2 regions of the Arthrobacter sp. U41 genome follow, and region 1 is predicted to be linked to the other one. Evidence: riboswitches for the same ligand, from Rfam matches in the RefSeq annotation. Region 1 holds a riboswitch; the other holds the start of a gene.
The links. A riboswitch is a leader RNA that binds a small molecule or an ion and turns the genes downstream of it on or off. The one in region 1 is predicted to bind cyclic di-AMP.
Positions count from the first base shown of each region.

Region 2: it holds a riboswitch for cyclic di-AMP, as region 1 does, so the genes downstream of both, ASPU41_RS16540 (M23 family metallopeptidase) here and ASPU41_RS08885 (hypothetical protein) in region 1, are expected to answer to the same signal.

Region 1 covers NZ_CP015732.1:1,905,411-1,912,634, reverse strand. The annotation lists gene ASPU41_RS08900 (winged helix-turn-helix domain-containing protein) at 1-413, opposite strand, end outside; gene ASPU41_RS08895 (response regulator transcription factor) at 1,037-1,777, shown strand; gene ASPU41_RS08890 (sensor histidine kinase) at 1,781-3,415, shown strand; cyclic di-AMP (ydaO/yuaA leader) riboswitch at 3,520-3,678, shown strand; gene ASPU41_RS08885 (hypothetical protein) at 3,677-4,429, shown strand; partial or broken gene ASPU41_RS08880 (hypothetical protein) at 4,467-4,705, opposite strand; gene upp (uracil phosphoribosyltransferase) at 4,801-5,436, opposite strand; gene ASPU41_RS08870 (phosphatase PAP2 family protein) at 5,449-6,321, opposite strand; gene ASPU41_RS08865 (nucleoside deaminase) at 6,383-6,886, shown strand; gene ASPU41_RS08860 (DNA glycosylase AlkZ-like family protein) at 6,929-7,224, opposite strand, start outside.
Region 2 covers NZ_CP015732.1:3,629,650-3,636,873, reverse strand. The annotation lists gene ASPU41_RS16565 (potassium channel family protein) at 1-241, opposite strand, end outside; gene ASPU41_RS16560 (M23 family metallopeptidase) at 578-1,972, opposite strand; gene ASPU41_RS16550 (four-helix bundle copper-binding protein) at 3,002-3,412, opposite strand; gene ASPU41_RS16545 (TlpA family protein disulfide reductase) at 3,590-4,246, opposite strand; cyclic di-AMP (ydaO/yuaA leader) riboswitch at 4,340-4,528, shown strand; gene ASPU41_RS16540 (M23 family metallopeptidase) at 4,537-5,331, shown strand; gene ASPU41_RS23770 (cytochrome c oxidase assembly protein) at 5,376-5,813, opposite strand; gene ASPU41_RS23765 (cytochrome c oxidase assembly protein) at 5,804-6,154, opposite strand; gene ASPU41_RS16530 (hypothetical protein) at 6,285-6,542, opposite strand; gene ASPU41_RS16525 (DUF3105 domain-containing protein) at 6,573-7,208, opposite strand; gene lgt (prolipoprotein diacylglyceryl transferase) at 7,205-7,224, opposite strand, start outside.

The DNA of each region.
Region 1 (7,224 bases):
ACGGCGGCGTAGCTCTCGGCGCCGGCGACCAGGGACTGGGCATAGGCCCGGATCTCCTGGGCAAGCTTGGCGATGGAGGTGCCGGCGGCCGCCGCGGTTTCCTCGTCGATACCCATGTAAAGCACGAATCCGCGGGCGACGTTGTCGTTCGGGACCGGGCGGACGGGGCTGCTGTTGCCCGGCGCAATCACCGGGGTCGGGGCCGTGGCCGGCGCCGGCGGAACAGCGCGGAGCTGTCCGTAGGAGTTGGGGTTGAATCCCTGCGGTGCATAGCCCGGGGCGGGGAAGCTGTTGCCGGATCCGGCGGGGGCGAAGGAGGCTCGGCCGCCGAAGCCCTGGCGGATGCCGGAGGCCTGGCCGGGCTTGCTGGCGTTACGGACGGAGATATGGACGTATCCGGATGCAACTGACATGGAATGCTTACCTCAATGTGAATGGCCGTCATCGCGGCTCGAATGCTACTTTTCCCCGCAATGAAAACTTGGGGAGGGGCGCCCGACGCTGGGCTGGGGGCGAATGCCTAGAAACCTTTGGGGTGTAAAAGTTAGGCGTGCATTCGACAACAGCGCTTCTCGGTATCAGCGGGTGGGCTGATCCAAAAAACTGCGGCTGCAGGTGCTGTTGAGTTCTTGTTCACAATTGAAGTGTGCAACGTAACAATGAAAACTTGCAAGTAACAATGGCTCAAAAAGTCCACAATGTGAGACGAAGCTCGGAATTGTAGTGCAGATCACAATTCTGGCAGGGCGGCCAAAAAACAACACTTCCTTGCGATTGGGCCACCAGCAGGGCGATGGTCGAATATTCTTCGCTACCGGGGGCCTTATCACCGCTTTCATTCACTGTAAATCGGAATGGCAAAACCGTTCGCCTACTTATCAATGGTTGTCTACCGTCCCACAGAGTGGACCCCGCATTCCGGAAAATTGCTGCCCCCGGACCGCTTCGGGGATGCCCAGCTCGCTAGGGTGGGATTCACAGGTGCCGCACAGGATCCCCAAAGGCGCGCCTAACCGTCAGATCGGAGAGTTGTCCCATGGCCACTTCGCACTCCATGACCAACAACCTCCCCCAGCTCACCCATCCGGATGGCTCCCCCATCCGTGCCCTGGTCGTGGACGATGAACCCAGCCTCTCCGAGCTCATGAGCATGGGACTGCGGATGGCGGGCTGGTCGGTTGCCGTCGCCGCAGACGGCCCCGAGGCAGTGAGGCTTGCCAAGGAGTTCCGCCCTGACGTGCTAGTGCTCGACGTGATGCTTCCCGGGTTCGACGGCGTTGAGCTGCTGGGCAGGATCCGCGCCTTCGCGCCGGAGGTGCCGGCCTTGTTCCTGACAGCCAAGGACGCCGTCCAGGACCGGATCACCGGACTGGCTGCCGGCGGGGACGACTACGTGACCAAACCGTTCAGCATGGAGGAAGTGCTGCTGCGGCTGCACCGGCTGGTCCAGCGCTCCGGAGTGGCTGCGATGGACACGGCCGAACTCGTCGTCGGGGATCTCGTCCTGAACATCGACACGCGGGAAGTACGGCGGGCCGGGGAAGAACTCCACCTCACGGCCACCCAGTTCGAGCTGCTGCGCTACCTCATGGAAAACCCGAAGCGAGTCGTCAGCAAAGCCCAGATCCTGGACCGGGTCTGGGACTACGACTTTGGCGGGCAGGCGAACATCGTGGAGCTCTACATCTCCTACCTCCGCAAAAAAGTCGATGCCAACCACCCGCCCATGATCCACACGGTGCGCGGGGCCGGCTACGTCCTGAAACCGGTGGACTGATCCGTGCCCGAACGCTCCGGCGAGATCCGCCCCTCCGGGCCCAACTGGCGCGACCCCTCCACGTGGCACCTGCGCACCCGGCTTGTCCTCGTCACCATGGCCCTGCTCGTGGCGATCTGCGGGGCCGTCGGCGTCGTCAGCTACGCCTCGATGGACTTCTTCCTGACCAGGCAGCTCGACACGCAGCTTGAGCAGGCCGAGGCCCGCGCCCGCGAGTTTGGCCGCTCCGGCCGCTCCGATCCCCTTGAGGCACGGGGCCAGGGCATCGGCACGCTGAACGCGAGGATCCACGACGACTCGGTCCGCAGCGCCGGCTTCCTCGCCGAGGACGCCTCCCGGGAATCCCTCACCGACGAGGATGACGAGGTTCTCCTTGAGCTCACCCCGTGGAGCGAGCCGGTTGACCGGACCCTGTCCGCCGGAGCGTACCGGCTGGTTGCCGCGGAGACCCCGGACGGCGACGTGATCGTGACCGGGCTGCCGCTCGCGGAAAAACAGAACACGCTGGCCTCCCTGGTCTGGACCATGGTGATCGTGTCCGCCGGCGGACTCGTGGTAATCGGCCTGGCCGGCACGGCGCTGATCCGCCGGACCATGAAGCCGCTCGATCAGCTCTCCGAGGTGGCGACGAAGGTCTCCCGGCTCCCGCTCGATGCCGGAGAAGTCGGACTCGCCGTGCGGGTGCCGGCGGCGGCAGCACATCCGGGAACCGAAGTGGGCAGCGTCGGCCATGCCCTGAACCTGATGCTGGACAACGTCTCCAACGCGCTGGAGGCCCGGCAGACGAGCGAGATGAAGGTCCGCCAGTTCGTGGCGGACGCCTCGCATGAGTTGCGCACTCCCCTGACCGCCATCCGCGGCTACACGGAGCTGATGCGGATGACCGAACATTTCACCCCCGACGGCCAGAAGTCCCTCGCCCGCGTGCAGAGCCAGTCCGAACGGATGACCACCCTGGTGGAGGACCTGCTCCTGCTCGCCCGGCTGGACGAGGGCCAGCCGCTGAAGCTCAGCGACGTGGACCTGACCCAACTGGCCGTCGAGACGGTGAGCGACGAGAAGGTGATTGCCCCGGACCGGATCTGGCACCTGGAGCTCCCGGAGGAGCCGGTGGTGGTTCGCGGCGACGCGACCCAGCTCCACCAGGTGCTGGCCAACCTGCTTTCCAACGCGCGAAAGCACACCGGACCCGGCACCACGGTCGTGACCGGAGTGAAGCGCACCGCGGACGGCAGCGCCGTGGTGACCGTGACGGACAACGGCCCGGGCATCGCCCCCGAGTTCGTGGACCGCGTCTTTGCGCGGTTCACGCGTGCGGACGCGTCCCGGAAGAATCCGGTGGCAGCCACGACGGCGGCACACGGACGGCGGCCGCTTCCCCGCCTTCCGCTGCACCCGCCGCGGCCTCCCCTGGCCGCCTCCGAGGCCGCTGCCGCCGCCACGGGTGCATCCTCCGAGGGAACCAGCGGGCTGGGATTGTCCATCGTGCAGTCAATTGTCGCGGCCCATGGCGGGACTGTCAGCGTGACGTCGGTCCCGGGCCGGACGGAGTTCACGGTGCGGCTGCCGGCGGCCCCGCCCGCCGCGGATGCGGCACGGCTGCGGGTCGGTGCGCAAGGCGCCGCCCCGCCGTCGTGATCTCTGTTATCGAAATGTGACTTAGGCGTCCAAGTCCTGTACGGTTTTTAGGGTGCGTCCATCACTGGGGCCGCATATCCGGATGTACGCCAAGCTCTGCCGCCTCCCGGATTCCGCTGCACCAGGCAGAGGCGGGGGACCCAGAGTTCCCGGGCATTTGCATCTTGCGCCCTTGGGGTGAAGCCGACACGTGAATTTCCGTGCGGCCGGGTGACCTCATCCGAACCCGACAGCTAACTCCGCAGGCGTTGAGAGGCGATCATGACTGATTCCAAGCCACAAACGCGCCCCGACGGCGCCGCACATCCGACCCGCACCAAGCCATCGCGCCACCGCGCTCAACCGGCCCAGCCCGCTTCGGCGCTGTCCCGGATTGCCGGCAGCGTAGGCTCCACCGGCCGCCGGGCCCCGGTTGTTCTTGCCGCCTGCACGGTCCTCGTGGGGGCCGGCGCAGCGGGCCAGGCGTCCGAGACAGCCGCCCACAAGGCCAGCGCGGAAGCTTCCACGCAGGCAGCCACGACGGCGGACCCGTTGACGCACCTCGATTTCGAACGCGTCCGGGTCGCTAACCAGGCCGTGATCCCCGCCGGCACCCCCGCGGCCCCCGCGGCCGAGGAGAAGCCTGCCGAAGCACCCGCCCCTGCTCCTGCTCCTGCACCGGCTGCCGCTCCCGCTCCCGAGCCCGCGCCGGCTCCCGTTGCCATCGATGACCCGGCCGGCGCGCAGGCTTACGCGGCCAGCCAGCTTGGCGCCTATGGCTGGGCCCCCGGCCAGATGCAGTGCCTGATGACGCTGTGGACCAAGGAGTCGGACTGGGAGACGACTGCCACCAACCCGAGCAGCGGCGCCTACGGTGTGGTCCAGTCCCTGCCGGCCGAGAAGATGGCCAGCGCGGGCGCGGACTACCGGACCAACTACCGGACCCAGATCAACTGGGGCCTGAACTACGTCAAGGAGCGCTACGGCTCACCGTGCGGCGCCCTGAACTTCCACTACGCCAACAACTGGTACTAACCGCCGGCACGGCCTGCGGCCCCTCCCCCCGGCGCGTCTAGCCGGGTCGGTGGGGGAAGTACTGCACCGCCCACTTGTTGCCGTCGGGATCGGCGAAATAGACGAAATGCCCCCAGCCCTGGACATCCACGCCGCTGACCTCCACGCCGCTGTCCTTGAGCTGCTTGTGGGCCGCTCGTCGAAGTCGGCGTTGAAGCCCACCTTGTTGACGTAGAAATCCTTCGCGCGGTCCACATCGGACACCGGGACAAAGACAAGTTCAAGTTTCCAGTCCATGGGGCTCAGGCTAGTTCCGGGGGGTCTCTTCCGGAAGGAAAATCTCAAGCGTGTGGAACCGGCCCCGAGGGCAGGTTCCGCACCAGGCGGCCGGGTTAGCCGGCCACGCCGTAGAGCCGGTCTCCGGCGTCGCCCAGGCCCGGCACGATGTAGGACTTTTCGTTGAGCTTCTCGTCGATCGAGGCGAGCACAATGGTCACGTTGGCGTCGGCGAGCTCTTCCTCCAGCTTCGCGAGGCCTTCCGGGGCGGCCAGCAGGCAGATGCAGGTGACGTCGGAAGCGCCGCGCTTGAAGAGGAACTTGATGGCCTCGCGCAGGGTGCCGCCGGTGGCGAGCATGGGGTCCAGGACGAAGATCTGGCGGTCCGTAAGGTCCTCGGGGAGGCGCTCGGCGTACGTGATGATGTCCAGCGTCTCTTCGTCGCGGGCCATCCCCAGGAAACCGACCTCGGCCGTGGGGACCAGCTTGGTCATACCCTCAAGCATGCCCAGTCCGGCGCGCAGGATCGGCACCACCAGCGGGGTGGGCTTGGTGAACGCGGTGCCGATGGTGGTGCTGACCGGGGTCTCGATGGTCACCGGTTCGGTGCGGACTTCGCGGGTTGCCTCGTACGCCAGGAGCGTGACGAGTTCCTCGGTGAGCTGGCGGAAGACCGGGGACGGGGTGTTCTTGTCCCGCAGAACGGTGAGCTTATGGGCGACCAGCGGGTGGTCCACAACGAGAGTGCGCATGGGTCAAAACTATCACCCGGCGGCCGGCGGCCCGCCCGTGGGACCGCGGGCGCCGACGTCGTCCTTGGTGGTGGCACCGCTCCCCGCGGCGTCCGCCCCCTCGCTGCCGGCGGCGCTGCCCGCCGGAGGATCGGCGCGGCCATCGTGGAGGTGCGCCGGGTTATCGAAGGTGGGCGCGGGGCCCGCGTGTTCCCGGTGGCGGATCACATGGAAGAGCCGGTGGGCGAGGATCACGATGCCCAGCCAGGCCAGGCCCAGCAGCCACGCGGCGATGACGTCGGTCATCCAGTGGTGCCCCAGGAAGACCCTGCTCAGGCCCATCGCCAGGACGAAGATCAGTCCCGCCGTGATCACGGCGACGCGTGCCCAGGTCTTTTTCAACTGCAGGCAGGTCAGGTACACCAGCACGCCGATGACCACCGTGGAGTTAAGGGCGTGTCCGCTGGGGAACGACGGAGAGGTCTCGTACGGCGGGACGGCGTTGATGAAATCGGGACGCGCGCGGCCCACGAGGTTCTTGCCGAACGTCGTGGCCGTGATGGACACGGCGGCGGCCCCGCAGACCAGGATGATCGGCCGCCAGGTGCGGTTCACCCAGGTGAGCCACGCGGTGAGGATGCTTGCCAGAATCGGCATGCCGATACTCCCGCCGACGTTCGTGAAGCCGGTGACGGCCACGTTCAGCTCAGGGTTGCGCAGGTCCTCCGCCAGGGCGAGTGCCGGTTTGTCCAGGTTCGCCAATCCAGCCTCGTCCACGACGCTGTCGTACACTTCAGCGCCCAGGAGCGCCAGAACGATCACGATCACGCCGCCCACGAGCATGGTGATCCAGAGGGCCGCGTAAGGGACAACCCACTTGCCCCAGCGATCAGTGAAGGCACTCACTGCTGTCTCCTGACTCCTCTTTGCTGCACAGCTTGCTTAGTACCGAAACTATCATTGAGCCATGACTTCCCCTGAGCCGCGCCATGCCGAATGGATGGGCCTTGCCCTCACCGAGGCGCGTGCCGCGCTGGCCACGGCGGACGTGCCGATCGGCGCCGTCGTCATCGGCCCCAACGGCACCGTGCTCGGCAGCGGGCGCAACGAACGGGAAGCCCTCGGGGACCCGACGGCGCACGCGGAGATGGTGGCCATCCGCGAGGCCGCCGCGCGTCTGCAGGAACTCAGCGCCCGTGGCGGGCAGGCCGGCGACGGCTGGCGTCTGGCCGACTGCACCCTGGTGGTGACGCTGGAGCCCTGCGCCATGTGCGCCGGGGCCGTCGTGCTGGCCCGGATTCCACGGGTGGTCTTCGGCGCGTGGGATGAGAAAGCCGGGGCCGCCGGCTCCGTGTTCGACATCCTCCGCGAGCGCCGGCTCAACCACTGGGTGGAAGTGTACGGCGGGGTCAGGGAGCAGGAGTGCGCGGCGCTGTTGCGGGACTTCTTTGCCGGGCACCGCGGCGCCTGAGCCCAAGGTCATCGCCGGCCCCCTTGCGGCGTCCCTGCCGCGCTAGCTGCCGGAGGCGGAGCCCGCTGCGGCTGCCTCGAGGTTGTCGATCCGCTTTTGCCGGGTGGCCGGTGAGTCGAGGCTGAAGGCCCGGAAATCGCCCAGGTCCTCGCGGATCCAGTCCTCGACCTCGGTGATCCGCCGGGTCACCGCAGGCGTGCGGCCATGGAACAGCCAGGGCACGATCCGTTCCCTGCCGGGATCGTACTGCCACAGCCCGATGATCCGGCCCCGGTCGACGATGGGATGGTCCGGGAGGTCCGCCTGCAGCGCCAGCGAGCCCAGGGCGTGCGTATGCC
Region 2 (7,224 bases), 1.7 Mb from region 1:
AGTAGATCAACCCCCAGCCCACCGCCTGCAAGGCCGCCCACAGCACAATCACCGCGACGACCGCCGCGGGCCCTGCGACCGAGAGGAACCTGCTGCCCAGAGCGTGAGCGACGCGCCAGACCGTATCAATGCAGAGGCGGCTGACCCGGCCCTGTCCGCTGGGATGCAGGAGAGTGTGGAACACGTCGTTTGCACCCAGCCCGATGATGCCGATTCCCAGAAGGGTGAAGATCCATTCCATGGCCTGCAACTCCTGATTCAACTAGAGAATTTGTGAGGCGAAGAGCGAAGAACCCCGGAAAGCAGTACCGAAATTGTCGGCTTCGATCTCCGCGCTCACATGCTCAATCCCGCGGCGAAAGGAGCGGAAGTTCTTGATGCTCTCAGGCCAAGGAACCACGTCCTGTACATACCGGCAGTATCACCCCTCCAACCTAAAATCTCCGGCAGTTCTAGAAGGGCCGTGCTCGGAGTTCAGGACGCGTGCGTGGGGAACTCGCACGGCATCTCCAACCCGTCATGAGACGGTATTTATCGGCGGAGTGACCACTGGCGTCTGCGTGCCGCCCGGGATGGGTCAGAGAAGGCCCATGGGGTCCACAGGCGATCCATTGAGCCACGTTTCGAAGTGAGCATGGCATCCCGTGGAATTTCCGCTGCTGCCCGAGTACGCAATCAGTTGGCCCTTGTCCACCCTTTGCCCGGTCGATACGGTAACGCTGCTGTTGTGGTAGAGGATCGTGGTGAGTGCGTCACCTCGGACCACGCCGTGGGAAACCATGACGGTGAATCCGCCACCGCCGCTGGTCCAGCCGGCAGTTGTGACCGTTCCCGCGGCCGAAGCATAGACCGGAGTGCCGCAGCCAACCCCGAAATCTATACCGGAGTGGAGGTAGCTGCCGGTCCCCAGGAAATCGATCGTCCCGGGGGGAGTAGCGCGCCAGCCAAAGCCGGACGTAACCGGAACTCCCGCACCAAATGGGCGGCTGACCCCGAACGAGGAAGCGTCGCCTGGCGCCGGAGTCTGCGGCGGGGCGGGGTTCTGCCCCTCCGGGGCCCGGGCGGCGGCCTGCGTCTTCGCGGCCTGCTCGGCCAGCCAGGCTTCGCGTTCACGGCGCTGATTTTCGGCAATTTGAGCCGCGATGGCCTGCTGCTGGGCTTTGACGGACGCCAGTTCCGCCATGATCCGGGGTTTCTTGGCGGCCAGATCTTGTGCCGTAGCCGCGGTCGATATAATCAGCTGATCGAGGTCTTTTTTGGCCGCGGTGGCTTCGGCCCGGGCGGCCTGCTCAGCTTTCAAGGCCGTCTCGGCCTGCTGTTTCAGGTTCGTAATTTCCTGGCGCACGGCGGCGAGCCTGTTCTGAGAGTTCTCGTCGACCGCTCTCTTGTCCCGGGTTCCGGCGGCGGCAGCATTCTGGGCCTTCAGGGCCTGTTCGGTGTGAGTGATAGTGTCCGCGGCTGCTGCGAGGTCGCCGGTGCCGAAGAAGAGGCTGAGGTCCTGGGGTACGCCTCCGCGCTTGTAGGCATCGGCGGCTATCTGTCCCACCATCTTCTGGCTCTCCGCCATCGCCTTCCGGTTTTGAGCCAGTTCGCGGTCTATGTCGGCCAGTGTCCGTTCGGCGGCAGATATGCGCAGAGTGTATGCATCGACTTCACGGGCCGCGGCTGCCACCCGGGACTGCGCTTCGGCGACCGTCTGCTCTGCCGCCGGCATCCGGGCCTGGTAGGTGGCAAGCTGCGAAGCGGTGGTAACGAGCGACGAGTCCACGAACTCCAAAGATTCTTGAACCTGTGCCGCTTGATCCTCCAGCTGCGACTGTGTGTCCTGCAGGTTTTCCGCCTGTGCCGCGGTGCCGCCCAGGGCAGTGAGCAGCAGACCGGCCACCAGGATCCGGGCGGCGAACCGGACCCGTCGGCGGCCGTGCGGTGGGACGGAGGACGGAGCCGGTACAACTCCGGAGATGGAACGCATGCTTGATGACCTTCACAGCAGGGGACCCGATCGAGACTACGGGACGTCTGCGTAAGGCCGGCAGATGGTGCCGGGTGACACGCCGGAGGGATGCTGGGGGAATCATTCCATCGTTTCCGGGTCGGCGGTCGCCGCCGGGGACGGACGGTATCCCGACACGCAAACATATCTGCTTTGAAACCGCGGGCGCGTATCTACGATGAAGTTACGAAGTAACGAAGTAGCGCCGTCGGCTTCGGCAGCGGCCAAGCGCAGACCGACCGGTATTGTTTGAGTAGTCCCAGAGTCCAAACCCGCCGGCTCTCCGGAGGACGAAATCGGGCCGGGTCAGGGATCCTGATTCACGTCTCGACAACCGACAAGGAAACACTCCGTCATGAGCACCGGCTCTGGAAGTACCCGCATACGCCGCCAACCGGCTCCTGCTCATTGTCATGACCCGGCAACGGGCGACAATCTGGCGTGGTGGCGAATTTGATGGCAGCGTTTCTGGTCCGCGGGCTCACGGTCCTGACTGTTTCGCCGTCGCCGTCTCCGGCCCCGGGCGATGGGGGGCTGCGTACTGGCCTGACCGCTGACCAGATTACGCCCGGACTTCTTGGCTTCGTGATGACGGCCTTCATGGTTATCGCCGTCATTCTGCTGATGGTGTCCATGACGCGGCGAATCCGGCGTGTCCGCTACCGCGGGCAGCTCAGTGACGCCGCAGAAGCAGGCGGCACCGCAGAGGTAGCGCCGGCTTCACCCGCTGTGAACGCTGAGCGCCCAGGCCCAGGCCCCGAGTAGACGCGGCTGCGGCACCGTGCCTGAAGGGGCTGCGCCGGACGCACAGAGCGTACCCGTTGCCTTACCCGGTCCCTGGCCAGCCTTAATGACCTCAGGAGCCATGCCGGGACCGTTGCCGGGCATCACGTAACCTTATCCGGACTGAAGATGAACTTCCGCCCGGATCTGTCGTGGGCGCATTGTTCAGGCCCGCGGTGTCCGTTGCCTGCCATGCTTTTGGACTCCGGCGCGGATCGCTGGTGATCAGGCCAGGACTGCCAGAAGGTCTGTGCAGGAGGCTTGGCACCTGCGGCAGGCCTCTGCGCAGATCCTGCAGTGTTCGTGCATACCGGCGTGCTTCTCGCATTCCTCGGCGCAGGCGGCGCATGCAGCCCGGCAGGCCTCAAGAACGGTGCGGATGATGTCGGCGTTGGTTCCGGTCCGGCGGGACAGAATGCTGCCGGTCGCGGCACAGATGTCAGCGCAGTCCAGATCCGTGCGGATGCACGTGGTCAGATCGGCGACCATGCTCTCGCCCAGGCAGGCGTCGGCGCAGGCCGTACAGGCCTGGGCACATTGAAAGCATGCGGCGATGCATTCGGCGAGCTTGTCCTTGTCGATTCCACCAAGCTCCCCTGGGTAGGCGTCAAGCATCGCAACGATGTGATGGCTCATGGTGTTGCTCCTGTCGCTGGTGGTGAGGCGGGCAGCGGGCTGGCGCCGGCTGCCCGCCTCCACAGTAACCCTGCCGCCCTTGCACACCAACGGCCCGCCAGCGCGGGCAGTTTCACCAGGGCCTTCCGATGCCGATGCGCTTCTGGGCCCCGGGCATCCGGGGCAACCGATTCCTGGCTAGCCTCCGGCTACGGCGCCGGTGATGAGGGATTTGAGGATGCTTTGATCGGCCAGGCCCAGGATCCTGGCGGCGACCCGTCCCTGTTTGTCGAGTACGAGGGTGGACGGGACCGCCTGCGGTGGTACGTACTGGGTCATGGCCAGCAGGATGCCGCCGTTTTTGTCCTGCATGCTGGGGTAGGTGATTCCGAAGGTCCGTTCGAAGGCGACAGCGGCTTCCTCGTCGCGGACGTTCAAGCCGTAGAACAGGACGTTCTGTGGTTTGAACTCGTTCCAGAGTGCTTCCAGCCGGGGCGCTTCGAGCCGGCACGGGGCGCCTGCGGCGTACCAGAAGTTCAGGACGATCACCTTTCCGGCCCAGTCGCCGGAGTTAACGACCGTCCCGTCGTACTGTTCCCCCGTTACTGCCACCGGCGGCTTCCGCTCGGCGGCGGCATATTCGGTGACGGAGCCGTCCCCGGCGATGTAGTTCTTGTTGTCGCCGGCTTTGGCCTGCTGGGCGAGGGGATCGCCGGAGGCGCATCCTGCAAGAACCGGGGCGGCCAGGACGCCCAGAAGAGCTGAGGACAGCAGACGGCGCCGGGAGAAACCCGGCATTGTCTCCGGAGCCAGGGGAGCGGCGTCCGACGGTGTCGGGAGGCTAGGTTTATGCATGGCTATCCTTTGATAACGGAATTGTAACTTCGAGGCCAGGCTGGATAGAGTTGACGCAATACATACCCCGCACGGGTATGCGTGAGGCCGCTTCGCCAAACCCCGCCGGCGGTCCATGAACTTTCAGTCTTTTGGCGGGGGCGGAGGACCCTCAAACGGCGCCATAGCGCGCCTTGGGGTGAAGCCGGCCCTGTGAGTCCACGCCTGTGGGACGGCTTGCGGGGCGGGCCGGAGATTCCACTCGTCCGAATCCGACAGCTAACTTCGCCGGCGCTGAGAGGACACGCGTTTTGCCTTCCCACCGTATACACGGCCGCCGCCGTGCCGTTCCCACGTCTTCGCCTGCCCAGGGGCGGCGCCGGGCCGCCGTCCTTACGCCCGCCGTCCGGGGAAGCCGCGGGCAGCGGCTGGGCGCGGCCGCGACGGTCACGGGGTTGATTGCCATGACGGTGCTCTCCGCGGCGCAGGCAGATCCGGACCGCTTGGACGCCGACCGGGAACGCCCCGCCGCCTCGGCAACGGCAGTTGAACAGCCGGCGGTCACGGCCGACGCAGGCGCCGGCCTGGCCTTTGACCGGCCCGCCGTCCGCTCCTCACCTGCACCGAGGGCATCACCGGCACCGAACGTCCAGTCGGCCCGGACTCCGGCAACGACCGGGCCGGGCGCTGGCCAGGCTGCGGCGTCCGTTCCTGGCGTGGGGTTGCGGGCGCCGTTGTCCTCCGTGAATGTCAGTTCCCCCTTCGGTCTCAGGGTGAACCCGCTGACCGGGGCATCCGGGGAGTGGCATACCGGGATCGACTTGACCGGGGCCTGCTCCACCGCCGTCTTCGCCGCCGGAGCCGGGACGGTGCTCGAGGCGGGTTGGAGCCAGTACGGCGGCGGAAACAGGATCGTGTTGGACCACGGCAACGGCTTGAAATCCACGTATAACCACCTGGCGAGCATCGGTGTCTCGGTCGGGCAGGTCGTCGCTGGGGGCGCGTTGATCGCCGGTGTGGGGACGACGGGAAACTCCACCGGCTGCCATCTCCATTTCGAGGTTATGGTCAACGGCCGGACGGTCAATCCTGCCGCATTCATCTGAGAGGGCTTTCCGCGGCTCCCGGACAAACGGGGCGGGGGATGGTTTTACGCATCGCTGTTGCCGGGGCGTGTGTGTGCGCCGTTCAGGTGTTCACGGTTCAGTGCTTCCAGCTGATCGTCGGTGAGGCTGTCGAAGGAGATAGCTTCGCTCCGGTCGCTGCGGGCGAACCGGACGAACATCAGGATGATCAGGGGAACGTCGACGATTTCGGCCAGGAACCACAGCAGGTCCCCGGCGAGCTGCTGGTCCCGCAACGCCTCGGGCAGCCAGCCAGGGTGCCCGGCCAGGGCCTGGGTTGCCCCGTCCAGGATCTGCGGACTGATCCGCATCATGATCCCGGGCACGGCGTCGGCGACGAGTTCGATGAACACGTAAATGAATTCGACGATGATGAGCGCACTGACGGCCTTGGCCGGTCCGTCCTCGATGATCGGTACGACCATCAGCAGTCCTGTCAGCGGAACGAGAACGGTCAGGGCCACGTCCCACAGCGGGTCCGTCCGCAGGGGAGGAACAGCGGAGTCAGGAAGACGGTGAACATTCCCAGGCCCAGCAGCGCCGCAACGGCGGTGTTGCTCAATGACCGCATCACCGGGTGGTCCAGGAATGATCCGAGCCGCTCCACGCCGTCCGGTCCCAGCGTCTCGCGGGCCAGTGTCAATGGTTTGCCGGCGGTGACGAGCAGCGGGACGATGAACAGGTATGAGGTGATCTTCAGCGTGAAGACCCAACGCAGGTCGTGGCTGTAGACACCGGTAAACCCGAAGCTGAGCAGCGCGAAGCTGCCCAGGCCCAGGACGTAGACGTCAGGGTCCGCCACCACGGCCAGCGGATCCCGCGCCGCCTGGCGGCGCCACGGCCGCGGGCATAGAGCAGGGCTGCGGCGGCCAGCAGAGCAAGGGCCGGCCAGTTCAGGGTCCAGGAGGTCAGGACAACATCCAGGGGCGGCATGCTCAGCGCTTTTTCGTCTCGGTGCGCCCGGCGAGAACTGCGCCGATGAGGATCAGCACACCACCGGTGGGGTAGCCGATGAAAATGTCCTCGGTGAGGCTGGGCCCCTGCCCGGTAGCGGCCAGGTGGGCGATCCAGTGGCTGATGGCGACCAGCGCGCCGGCGGCCATAAGAACCTGTCCGATCCGGACGAACCGCCTGTGCCGGCGGTAGCCGGACTCGGCGTCAGCCGGTGTTTTGGGCTTGTGGAACTTCTTCATGCGGTTTCCTTTGCGTGACGCGTGGTGGGCTTAGCCGTTGGTTCCGCCGGTGCACGCGGCGCCGGGTTCCGGTGCCTTCGGGGACTGGGCGTAGGCGCCGATGAAAGCGGCGATCCGCGGGTCCCCGGCGTCCTGCAGGTCCAGCCGGGTGCCCCAGGCGGTGGCGGTGACCGGGGTGCTCTGGTCGTTGTCCGGGCTGAGCAGGAGATAGGGTTCGGCCTTGGCGAGATCGGTGAGCTTGGTGATCTCTGCCGCCGGCAGGTCCGGTTTGTAGGTCAGCCACACAGCGCCGTGTTCGAGGGAATGGACGGCGCGTTGTTCGCTGACCGGTTCGGTGTAGACTCCGCAGTTCGTCCAGACCGGCGCATGGTCACCTCCGACGCCGGGCTCCTGGGGATAGGCGACTGCAGTCTGGACGTGGTTGCGGGACAGCCCGGTGTACGTCTGGACCCCGTCGATGGGTTTTTTTGCAGCTTCGGCGGCTGCGTTCTTCTCCTGTATGAAACCGCTGACGACGAGGGCCACAGCGGTAATGATGATCGCCAGGACCAGGCCGAAACTGCCGTAGACCAGGAGGTTCCATTTGCGTTGCTTGGCTTTCTGCTGGGCCCGGACGGCGGCCAGGACGGCCTCGTGCTCGGCGCGGCGCTTTCCGGCGTTACTCATGTGTTGGTCCTTTGGA